3 regions of the Photobacterium carnosum genome follow, and region 2 is predicted to be linked to each of the others. Evidence: predicted binding sites of a transcription regulator. Region 2 holds the regulator's gene; each other region holds the start of a gene.

What was found. Region 2 encodes PurR, which represses purine synthesis genes. Its sites were predicted from a motif close to TNANGNAAACGTTTNCNTNA; they were not measured.
Region 1: a site for PurR is predicted at 1,386-1,405, ahead of purL (phosphoribosylformylglycinamidine synthase). Genes of this name have one in related genera too.
Region 3: a site for PurR is predicted at 1,964-1,983, ahead of GLP24_RS16315 (NupC/NupG family nucleoside CNT transporter). Genes of this name have one in related genera too.

The regions. Positions count from the first base shown of each region.
Region 1 is NZ_WMDN01000002.1:2,560-6,821, forward strand. It holds gene mltF (membrane-bound lytic murein transglycosylase MltF) at 1-1,178, opposite strand, end outside; gene purL (phosphoribosylformylglycinamidine synthase) at 1,574-4,262, shown strand, end outside.
Region 2 is NZ_WMDN01000003.1:104,080-108,341, forward strand. It holds gene GLP24_RS04060 (carboxymuconolactone decarboxylase family protein) at 1-85, opposite strand, end outside; gene GLP24_RS04065 (TfoX/Sxy family DNA transformation protein) at 561-1,148, opposite strand; gene purR (HTH-type transcriptional repressor PurR) at 1,522-2,526, opposite strand; gene GLP24_RS04075 (heme ABC transporter ATP-binding protein) at 2,904-3,695, opposite strand; gene GLP24_RS04080 (FecCD family ABC transporter permease) at 3,692-4,262, opposite strand, start outside.
Region 3 is NZ_WMDN01000022.1:32,039-36,300, forward strand. It holds gene GLP24_RS16305 (phosphate ABC transporter substrate-binding protein) at 1-725, opposite strand, end outside; gene GLP24_RS16310 (LysR family transcriptional regulator) at 1,029-1,943, shown strand; gene GLP24_RS16315 (NupC/NupG family nucleoside CNT transporter) at 2,207-3,430, shown strand; gene GLP24_RS16320 (hypothetical protein) at 3,527-3,802, shown strand; gene GLP24_RS16325 (DUF805 domain-containing protein) at 3,822-4,208, shown strand.

The DNA.
Region 1 (4,262 bases), on a different contig from region 2:
CGTGCATCCATTAAATGGCCAAAACCGACGTTATAAGAAGCGAGTGCAAACCAGACTTTCTCATGTTCTTCAATACTATCTGGTACACGTGCAATCATCTTCCGTAGATACTCACTGCCTCCACGAATACTTTGTTCTGGATCTAAACGATTAGTAACACCCACTGATTCTGCTGTTGGTAACGTGAGCATCATCATACCTCGTACACCGGTTGGAGATACTGCTTGTGGATCCCAATGCGATTCTTGATAAGAGAGAGCGGCTAATAAACGCCAATCAAAACCGTTAGCATATTGTTTAAATAACGCTTCCCATTGCGGCAAGGTATTGTTGATTGCGCGTAAAAAGGCGCGAGTATCGACATAATCAAATTGATCAATATGGCCTAAATATTTCTCTTCTAGTCGCGTCATGGTGCCGTTTTGTTTCATTTGACCAAAAAACTCAATCATTAACGCATACAAACTATCGTTGCTACTTTGCTTTACAAACCAGCTTACCGGCTCGTCTTGCGTCAGTTCAATAGCGATAGCAATATCAGGATGAATGCGTTGCAATAATGCCACGTCGACAGAATCGGCAACGGTATAATCAAGTTCACCTGCTGCGACTTTTATTAACAGATCATTAATATCTGATTCTGGAATTGACTGCCATTTCAAGGTTGGATGGGTATTACGAATAAGCTTTAATTTTTGCTCATGACTTGAGCCTTTTACTACAGCTAAGTGTTTATTATTTTTCGCTAATTCAGCGAGATTGCGCGGTCGACGTTGGCCTTTTTTATAAACCAGGATTTGGCTCGCGTAATAATAAGCTGGTGCAGGATGATAGCCTTGAAGACGATCTGGCGTCACTGTGAGTCCCGCAGCAATAATATCAATATCGCCACGTTCTAATGCAGGAAATAATTCAGAGAGGGTAAACATGGAGGTTATTTCAAGTTTAACATCGAGTTTTTTAGCAAAGGCTTGTGCTAGTTCATAATCCAACCCTGTTGGACCATCTGCGCCAATATAATAAGACAGTTGGTTATTTAAAGTTCCTACTCGTAATACACCACTTTCTCGAATTTTCTCAAGGCTGGTGGGCGTGTTTTCTTGCCATTGACAGCCATTGGTCAACATCATGAGTAACAGCAGACTTATAAAACGACGTAGTAGAGTGAAGAACTGAATATTTATCAACTAAGCGAACCTATAGTAATAATGAACGTTCTTTATATCAAACCCTGTTAATTGCGCAAAGTTGAACTGTTTGATTGGTAGTCATAATTTAGATATTGGAATAAATAAAGCGACTTTGGACTATTTTTTGGTTAAAAAGTAACCCAAAAATAACAACGGGTGGTATTTTTTTGATATTTTGATGAGGATTGAAAAAAAAGACGCAAACGGTTGCGTCAAGTGTTACATCACAAAAAAAATTCCATTATACTAGGTGTTCGTGAATAACGTTGTGATAGTTAAGCAGTGAATAGTCTTGTTCTAAGTGCTATTGAGGTAAGTTTCTATGACTTGAAACTTACCTCAATATCACTTTTTTTAATCTGCTAATCGAGAGACCTTTGCACATGGAAATTTTGCGTGGTTCACCCGCTTTGTCTGAGTTTCGCGTTAATAAGTTACTTGAGCGTTGTCATGAGTTAAATCTGCCAATTACCAGTATTTATGCTGAGTTTATGCATTTTGCTGATGTGGCAGCAACGTTAACAGCTGATGAACAAGCTAAACTAACAAGTCTACTCACATATGGTCCTACGATTGCAGAGCATGAGCCTAAAGGTTTATTGCTAGTTGTTACTCCTCGTGCTGGCACGATTTCTCCTTGGTCTTCAAAGTCGACCGATATTGCGCGTAATTGTGGCTTAACGACCATTAAACGTCTTGAGCGTGGCACGGCATATTATGTTGAATCATCATCGACGCTAACCACATTACAATTGCATGGCTTCAAAGCATTACTTCATGATCGGATGATGGAAGTGGTGTTAGATAATGTGGAATCTGCGACGGTGTTATTTAGTCAAGCACAACCCGCAGCGGTTAAAAGTGTTGATATTTTAACGGGTGGTCGCCAAGCATTAGAGCAAGCGAACATCACCTTGGGCCTAGCGTTAGCAGACGATGAAATTGATTACTTGGTTGAAAATTTCACTAAGCTTGAGCGTAATCCAAATGACATTGAATTAATGATGTTTGCTCAAGCGAACTCAGAACATTGCCGCCATAAGATTTTTAATGCTGATTGGACGATTGATGGTGTCGATCAACCAAAATCATTATTTAAAATGATCAAAAACACCTACGAACATAATCACGAGCACGTATTGTCAGCCTATAAAGACAATGCCGCGGTTATGGAAGGTTCTCATGTTGGGCGTTTCTTCCCTGATCCACTCTCACGTCAATATACCTATCATCAAGAAGATACTCATATCTTGATGAAAGTTGAAACCCATAACCACCCAACGGCAATTTCACCATGGCCTGGCGCAGCAACAGGTTCTGGCGGTGAAATTCGTGATGAAGGCGCAACCGGTATTGGTGGCAAACCTAAAGCAGGCTTAGTCGGATTTTCAGTATCGAACTTACGCGTGCCGGGTTTTGAACAGCCATGGGAAACCGATTTTGGTAAGCCAGATCGTATCGTGACTGCACTTGATATCATGCTCGAAGGTCCTCTTGGTGGTGCGGCATTTAATAACGAATTTGGTCGTCCTAATCTTCTGGGTTATTTCCGTACTTACGAAGAAAAAGTGACCTCTCATGCGGGTGAAGAAGTCCGTGGTTACCATAAGCCAATTATGATTGCGGGTGGCATGGGTAATATTCGTGCTGATCATGTGCAGAAAAAAGAGATTCCTGTTGGCGCTAAGTTAATTGTTCTTGGCGGTCCGGCAATGAATATTGGTCTTGGTGGTGGTGCGGCGTCATCAATGGCATCCGGGCAATCTGCCGAAGATTTAGATTTTGCTTCAGTACAGCGTGAAAACCCAGAAATGGAACGTCGTTGTCAGGAAGTGATTGATGGTTGTTGGCAGATGGGTGATGACAACCCGATTGCATTTATTCACGATGTTGGCGCAGGTGGTATTTCTAATGCGTTACCTGAATTAGTCAATGACGGTGAGCGTGGTGGTAAGTTCCAATTACGTGACGTACCAAATGATGAACTAGGAATGAGCCCACTTGAGATTTGGTGTAATGAATCACAAGAGCGTTATGTCCTCGCAATCGCCCCTGAAAATATGGCAACCTTTGATGCGATTTGTCAGCGTGAACGTGCCCCTTATGCGGTGGTAGGTGAAGCAACCGCTGAGCGCCATTTAAGCCTTGAAGATAGCCATTTCGATAACACTCCCATTGATATACCAATGGATATTCTATTGGGTAAAGCACCTAAAATGCACCGTGATGCCACAACATTAACAGTGATTGGTGAACCTCTTGATCGCAGTGAAATAACCGTTGAAGATGCCACTCAGCGCATCTTACGTTTACCGGCCGTGGCTGAAAAAACCTTTTTGATCACCATCGGTGATCGCAGTGTGACCGGATTGGTTGCACGCGATCAGATGGTTGGTCCTTGGCAGGTGCCCGTGGCTAACTGTGCCGTTACCGCAGCAAGTTATGATACTTATCACGGTGAAGCGATGTCGATGGGTGAGCGTACCCCTGTGGCATTACTTAACTTTGGAGCCTCTGCACGTTTAGCTGTTGGTGAAGCGATTACTAATATTGCCGGTACGGATATTGGTGATATGAAGCGGATTAATTTATCGGCTAATTGGATGTCACCAGCAGGTCACCCAGGTGAAGATGCAGGTTTATATGAAGCAGTAAAAGCCATTGGTGAAGAGTTATGCCCCGCATTAGGGTTAACGATCCCTGTCGGTAAAGATTCCATGTCGATGAAGACCAAGTGGCAACAGGATGGTGAAGAGAAACAAGTGACATCACCATTGTCATTAGTGATCACCGCGTTTGGTCGTGTTGAAGATGTTCGTAAAACAGTGACCCCACAATTACGTACAGATAAAGGCGAATCAAGTTTATTGCTGGTGGATCTTGGTTGTGGTCAAAACCGCCTTGGTGCAACTGCGTTGGCTCAGGTTTATAAACAATTGGGTGATAAAGCGGCAGATGTTGATAGCCCTGAATTATTGAAAGGCTTCTTCTATGCGATGCAAACTTTGGTGCGTGATGAGAAGCTATTGGCTTATCATGACCGTGGTGATGGTGGTTTATATGTCACTTTAG
Region 2 (4,262 bases):
TGAGTATTTTGCCGAAATGGCGTTTTTGCAACCACAGTACCGGTTTGACCCACAATGAAAATGTTTTTTTGGTTAATATACGCAAGGTATGTCCTTATTAAATGAGAATCACATCGACTCTTAAGTAGCAAGACCGAGGTAACTAATATTGTATTTCATTTAATGACAAAATTTTTTTTTATTCAAAACATTATTGGAAATAATAAATAACAAATAATAATAACGAAAGTCATAATCGTTACATTAAGAGCAAAATGTGACGTGCGTATGTTATTTTTTATGATTAATAATAAAAAATAGTTAATAAAAGGTTTTATTTTATGGTTGTGACGGGGTTTGTAGAAATTAATGAATAAATATTTTATTTTCTTATTCTTTTTATGTGTTTAATTTACTTGTTCAATAAATGTACATTTTAGCGTGCGTTTATCATGTTTATTGATTTGGAATGGGTAATGTAAGGATTGTGTAGGGGTAGATACGTGTATTTGTTGGATAAATTAAAGAGGCACTGGGCCTCTTTATTCTTAAGCGTCACTTAGCCAGTTGACGGATATTTATTATAGTTTAGCTAGCAGTTCATTGCGTCTGCTTTCTGGTATTACTGACCAATGTTGGCCATGTATAGCGCCTTCCAATGCCCATAGTAACTCTAAACTTAATGATGCCTCTTGTCTTTTTTGTAATGCCTTATAGGCGTTGAGTGCACCAATATCATAGAGTTGATCAATCGTTTGAATTCCGACTTTTTTAAGCATCCTCTCATTTGAAAGCCGTAGGTTAGGTAAATCTTTTATTCTATCCGGAGTGCAACATTCTTTTGCTTTTTTATCAGCTTGTGCTGCTTCAAGAGAATATTTTGCTTGCTCTATTATTTTTTCAGGTTCTTCCCACCATTCATCAAGAATAGCGTAATGTTTTGTTCTGACGGGAAAACCTCGTTTTTCATAGATATAGGGTTTTAAACCCGCTTGTTTAAATTCCTCTTTTGTTTTTGCATTTGCTCGTAGATGGAGTTTATTATTAACGACCAGTGCGAACATTGTCTCACCTGCGAAAATACCAAAGCCACCAAACATGGAGCGAGATCTAACGTTGCCTAAATGATCTAATAGCTGTAATGAATTTTTTAATATTGGTTTGTCCATACTTCTACTCGGTGAATAAATGAGTGTCACCTAACATTAAAGTAGTTGTAAATTTACTTTATTATTAAAGTTATTTACGAGATAAATTGCCTACTCTAAATCATCCATGCATTACTCTATAAATAATACTATCAATAGTGAAGTATTATTTATATTTTGTAAGTCTTTTGCTTACTATTATATGTGTTTACAAGGTTCATTATATTCGATCTTTTAAAAAGGTAAGTTTTAATATTAATGACAGCTGATGAATCTGTGAGATTGCTCATGTTTTCTGACGGTAAGGATAGCGACGGTAGAGATAAGGATTGGATTGATTACGAATGGATGAAAAAGCCAATAGAAATATTGGCTTGATAAATAGGTTGTTATATTAGCGTAAATCTTTTACAGACTTGCGTTCAACGATTGCAGGTGCCATTTCAAAAATTTGACGCTCATGATCTTTGTTCTTCATTCGGTCCATTAGAATTTTAATGGCGGTTTTACCTAAACGACGTTTTGGCTGGTGGATTGTCGTTAATGGCGGTGCGAAGTAAGGTGCAAGATCAATGTTATCGTAACCAATAATTGAAATATCATCAGGAACACGTAACCCAGCTTGCTCAAAGGTACTAATAAGTGCCATTGCCATGATGTCATTAAAACAGAAAATAGCCGTTGGGCGCTCGGTCATTGCAATATATTTTTCAGCCGCTATAACCGCTGAATCACACTCAAAGTCACCTTCAAGGATCCAATCTTCGTTAACGGCTAAGTTAGCTTCAGCCATCGCTTTGTTGAAGCCTTTTAAACGTTCACGACAAGTGGTTTTCTCATTATGGCCAGATAAGCAACCAATGCGACTATGACCATGGTCAATAAAATATTTAGTCGCAAGATAGCCACCTTGCTCGGCGTTATCCTGAATTTTATCAGTATGTGGGCTTTCTGGACCCCAGTCCATTACAACCATAGGTAGGTCTTTTTGGCGCTCAAGCAGATCCAATAGTTTCTGATCAAGATCAGAACACATCACTAATAAGCCATCGACACGCTTTTCTGCAAGCATACGTAAATAATCATATTGCTTAGAAAGATTACCTTCAGTATTACATAAGATGAGTGTGTAACCTTCGCGGTAGCAGTACTCTTCAACACCATGTACAACTTCAGCAAAAAAAGGGTTAGTTGATTTAGTTACTAGCATACCAATAGTGCGAGTGGTATTACATTTTAGACTACGCGCAACAGCACTTGGTGCGTAATTAAGCTCTTCAACAGCAGCCAGTACTTTTTTTTGTGTGGCTTCTGCGACAAAGCGCGTTTTATTGATTACGTGTGAAACTGTTGTCGTTGAAACTCCAGCCATACGTGCAACATCTTTAATGGTCGCCATATTTATTCTTCTAATAATGAGTGCTAGAGTTGTTTCTAGCTAATTCTGTGGTACCAAATTGAATAATTACTGAGATGAATATAATTCAATGTATTTACGTAAACTCTCTCGTTAATTATTCAATTTGGCACCGATAATGTTTTATTACATACTTAAATGGTATTAACACCAAAAACCGCATTTGTTTGCGGCTTTTATAATTATTGCATATTTTTCAAGTGTAATCGCTTGCGTTCACATTTTACTGAGTGTTACGCGTAGTGCAACGTTTCAATTGTCTTGGAGTAAATTATTTGATAGCTATCAACAAAAAAACGTTAATTTCAGTAATTTTATCGTAAGGTTACTAAAATTTACTAGGTACGATCAACATAATATTATGATAGTAGATAAGGATAACCATGGACAGGATGAGGATGTACAGAAACGTGCCAGCCATAGATGCTATGAATTATTAGGGGGGTTAATGCTTGCCATGGTGAACCATCGGCTTGAATTTTACCATGCTGAATAATAACCATCCGTTGAGCATATTGTGCGGCTAAGTTGAGATCATGTAATACAATAATAACCGCCGCACCTTTAGCCGCCATTATTTGTGCCATTTGTAATGTTTTATGCTGGTGAGCTAAATCCAAGGCTGATGTCGGTTCATCTAACATTAGAATGCATTTATCATGTGCTTGGCTTAATTGGGTTAAAACGCGTGCGAAATGGATCCGTTGTTTTTCACCACCAGATAACGTTGGATATAAGCGTTGAGCAAGATGAATGACGTCAGTATCTTGCATGGTTTGGGTAGTAATTCGGTCAATTTCTTGACGTGATAAACATAGCGGCATCGTACCAAGCTCAACCACTTCTTTACAGGTAAAGGCAAATGAGAGCGAACTGTGTTGCGGCAAAATACCTAAATGACACGCTAGTTCAGATCGTTGCCAACTATTTATATCACGATCAAAAAATGCAACTTGACCACTTTCAGGCTCTATTTCACCGCACAGTATTTTAAGAAGGGTACTTTTACCTGCACCGTTAGGCCCGAGTAGTGCTGTTATTTCTCCTGCTTTTATATCGATACTAAAATTATCTAATAAGACTTTACCCGCCAGTGTTAACTGTAAATTACGTGCTGAAATTACAGTTGAGCGTGCTGAGGTTGCCGTCATGCGATTCTGCCTTTTTGTTTATTAAGTAGATAAATGAAGAATGGAGCGCCTAAAATGGCGGTAATAATACCCACGGGGAGTTCTTGCGGTGCAAACGCACTACGGGCGATCATATCGGCAACGAGTAAAATCAATGCGCCTAAAATAGCTGAAATGGGTAAGAGGGTTTTATGATTAGGACCTGAAATCATGCGTCCTAAATGGGGGATCACCAGACCAATAAAGCCAATCGGACCCGTAATAGCAACAGTAATACCTACACCCGCAGCACAGACAATAATTAAACTACGCTTTAGATGTTGAACATTTACCCCCATATGACGAGCTTCAGCTTCGCCCAATAAAAACGCATTAAGCGCATTTGCTTGGCGATAACAATAATAATAAATGACGACGAGGCTCACAAAAGCGAGGCCAATATTCGGCCACGTCGCTCCTGCTAACGAGCCCATTGACCATAAAGAAAAATCACGTAGCGCTTGATCATTCGCAATATAGTTAAGTAACCCAAGACCTGCACCCGAAATCGCTCCAATTGCCACACCCGCCAATAGCATTACCACGACA
Region 3 (4,262 bases), on a different contig from region 2:
CCCTCTTTGTAAACCACAATAAATGGACGTTGAACACTGTAGTCACCGGCTTTAATTGCAGCGATTGATGGTTTATGCCCGTCAATTGTTAGTGCCTTAACGGTATTATCAACTGAACCCAGTGAAATATAGCCGATAGCAAAAGGGTTATTAGCAACCGTGGTTTTTAGCTGACCATTACCACTAGCAACTTGTGCTTTTTGAGAAATTGCAGAGACTTTAATATCGTTAATTTTTTTCTTTAGTGACATGATGTCTTCAAATGCACCGCGGGTGCCAGAAGCTGTATCACGGGTAGCAACAACAATCGGCTTATCTTCACCACCGACTTGATTCCAGTTTGTTACGTTACCTTTGTAGATTTCAGCAATTTGTTCTTTAGTTAAATCGGTTATAGGGTTGCTGTTGTTAACCACAACGGCGATGCCATCACGAGCGATCACGACTTCTTTTATTTGTGGTGATTCTTCTGCGGTTTTTAAACTGCGAGATGACATGCCTAGATCAGCAGAGCCATCGTGAGCAACGCGAATACCTGCTGATGATCCTGGCCCTTGAACTTCTACAGTGACATCGTTAGATTTTGCATACGTCTCACCCAATACTTCCATGAGGGGCGAAACGGAGCTAGAACCTACAACAGAGATAGTCTCGCCAGCAAACGCCGTAGAACTAACAGCAAATGAACTGACAACAACAATTGCGCTGATAATCTTTGTTTTCATTTTCCTAATCCTTTCTTGTTGGGTAAAACGCCAATAGGTTTGAATGAACAGAACAAAGATTAAAAAAGTTATATGACAATAATGTTTCAGAAGTTTGAACACTCTATGAATGTTGTAATGAAACACGGAAAAGTATGTAACACGTTGTTTGGTTGTTGTATGTTATTTCTGATGAAAAGAAGGAATCAATATTCAGTAAATAACGAGATAACATATACTATCAACTAGAAATAGTATTTACGGTAACACCAGTATTAACGTATTTGAGTTATTATGATTTTTTATTAGATATAAAGGTTGTAGATGTTAAAAAAAGCACAGCAAATGATTGTTTTCAATGCTCTTACTAAACAACAAAGCTTTACTAAAGCCGCGCAGTTACTTGATATTTCACGCACTCAAGTAAGTAAATTGATTCAACAATTAGAACAGCGATTGGGGGTGCAATTGGTGCAACGCACAACGCGATCATTTGCATTAACCGAGGCAGGGCGTTTATTTGCTAAGCACTGTGAAAAAGTAGCGGAAGAAATAAATGAAGCAGAAAGTGAGTTATTAGGGAGTGAAGATAACTCTCAAGGTTTACTACGCGTTGGTATCGCACAATCTTTTGCTTCTAATCATGTTGCGCCTTATATCAATGAGTTTCATGCTCAGCATCCATTAATCAATTTAGAATTGAGTTTGTTTGATCATCGAGTTGATTTAATTGCGGAACAGCTTGATCTTTGGATTGGATTTATGGACTCACCACCAGAAGGCTTTGTGGCTCGTCATTTGAGTAATTGTGATTTTGTGCTGGTGGCAAGTCCTGAATATTTAGCAACCCATGGTGTGCCTTATCAACCAAGTGACCTAACGGAACATAATTGTATTATTTATTTTAGTCGTGAACGTAAAGATAATGTTTGGAGTTTTAGTCAGCAAAATAAAAATCAGGATATTAAAGTGACAGGTAATTATCGGGTCGATTCTGCGGATGCGGTTCGTGATGCAACGATTGCGGGTAATGGTATTGGCTATTTAGCAACGTATTTATTAACTGATGAGATCCGTCAAGGTAAGTTAATTCGACTGATGCCAGATTGGCAATTAACCCAACATATGCCGCTCTATGCGGTCTATCCAAGACATAAATTTTTACCCAATAAAGTGAATCTGTTTATTGCATTTATTCGTCGTCATATAGATATGGGTAATATTCTCTGTAAATGGTAATGATGTAAAAAGCAGCGATCTCACGCAAACGGTTGGCTAAAAAGAATGAAAAATTGTTTCAAATTGTAATTATTAGAGGTAATAGTATCCCTCAGGGGAACTAATGCGACGATTTTCGTTTGCTTAGGTTGAAAATAATGCAATTTAACGGTGTTTTGTTAGATTACTGTTATTTGCAGTAACAATTTGATCCTTGTCACACTTTTTTTTATGAATACACTCTCTCCGCAATCGTTTACTACACCAAACATTGGGGAATAATTTTGCATTATCTCATCGGCATACTCGGTATATTTGTTATTTTTGTGGTGGGTTTTTTATTTTCTGAAAACCGATCTGCAGTGAACTGGCGCAGTGTGCTTGGTGCTTTTTGCATTCAGGTTTTATTTGCTGCTTTTATTCTTTATGTGCCAGTTGGTCGCGTAGTCTTAAATAGTGTGTCTGGTGCAGTATCTGGGGTTATTGAATATGGCCATGAAGGTACGTCGTTCTTATTTGGTCAGCTAGCTCAATTTAAACTGGGCTTTATTTTTGCGGTTAATGTATTACCTTCTATTGTCTTCTTCTCTGCATTAATTTCCGTATTATATTATGTTGGCATAATGAAGTGGGTGATTCGTGGTATTGGTGGCTTATTACAGCGCTTATTAGGTACTACACGCACTGAATCAATGTCTGCAACCGCGAATATCTTTGTTGGTTCTGTAGAAGCACCATTGGTTGTACGCCCATTTCTTGCTCGAATGACTCGTTCTGAATTATTTGCCGTAATGGTTGGCGGCTTAGCTTCTGTTGCTGGTGGTACCATGGTCGGTTACGCTGGTCTAGGGGTGCAATTAAAGTATCTTATTGCAGCAAGCTTCATGTCAGCTCCCGCAGGGTTGATGATGGCAAAACTGGTTGTGCCGCAAACCGAAGGCGTACACAGCATGGAAGACGAAGATGACGGCGAAGAAGATGAACCTGTTAACTTAGTTGATGCGGCTTCTCGTGGTGCATTAAGTGGCTTACAAATTGCGATGGCGGTTGGTGCAAGTTTATTGGCTGTTATTAGCTTAATTGCGATGGTGAATGGTGGCTTAGGTCATATTGGTCATTGGATTGGAATTAATGATCTTAGTTTAAATTTGATTTTTGGTTACCTGTTTGCGCCTGTTGCTTGGCTAATTGGTGTGCCTTGGTCAGAAGCAACGACGGCTGCCAGTCTTATTGGTACTAAAATTGCAGTAAATGAATTTATTGCATTTGCAGAATTAATGAAACCTGAAACGTTAGCTAAACTAAGTGAGCACTCACAAGCTATTGTAACGTTTGCCTTATGCGGTTTTGCAAATTTAACGTCTATTGCAATGTTGATGGGGGGATTAGGTGGCATTGTGCCGAAACGTCGTCCTGAAATTGCACGTTTAGGTATGAAGGCTATTTTCGCAGCAACTCTCGCTAATTTAATGAGTGCAACACTTGCAGGTTTATTTCTTCCTGTTTAAGAGTAGTATATTCCCATTATAAAATTAAAATAAACAGAGAGCTTGGCTCTCTGTTTTTGTTTCGAAGATAACGTACTGATAGTGGGAAAATAATCAATGAAATCTGACAGTGATAAACTCATAGCTAAACATGAACAATTGATTCATAGTGAAGGGCTAACAGTATATTCACACACGCAGCGAGATGATGGCGAGTGGATACAGCATTCATTGATGATTGACGGCTATAACGTGCCTTTTAAGTTTAAACGTAAAGCAAGATATAGGACACTTACTGGTGCAAAAGTAAATATGACCTATTATGTTGATTCAATGATTGTGGCAGGTTTAGAATTTGAAATAATGAAAGTTGTCCGCATCAAGCGTTGTTAATATTCACAAGGAAGATAGAATGAATTGGTATTTTGCCGTTATTCGTAAATATGCCCAATTTCAAGGGCGTTCACGTCGAAAAGAATTTTGGTTTTTTACTTTAATTAACGCATGTATAAGTCTAGCTTGTAGTCTTGTTGATACAACATTGCAGTTACCAACTGTAATGGAAGGTTATGGTGTGTTAGGTGCGTTATATGCAGCTTTTGCCTTTATTCCTACCGTTGCTGTAACCGTTCGTCGATTGCATGATCAAGATCGTACCGGTTGGTGGGCATTAATTATGTTAATACCAATTGTTGGCATTTTAGTGCTGCTTTATTTTATGGTACAAAACAGTACCGAAGGCAGCAACCGTTTTGGTCGTAATCCAAAACAGAATGATAATTCGACACTAAGCGTTTAAATTCGTTGCTATCTTTATTAAATGAACATGACCCAGTCTTCGGATTGGGTTTTT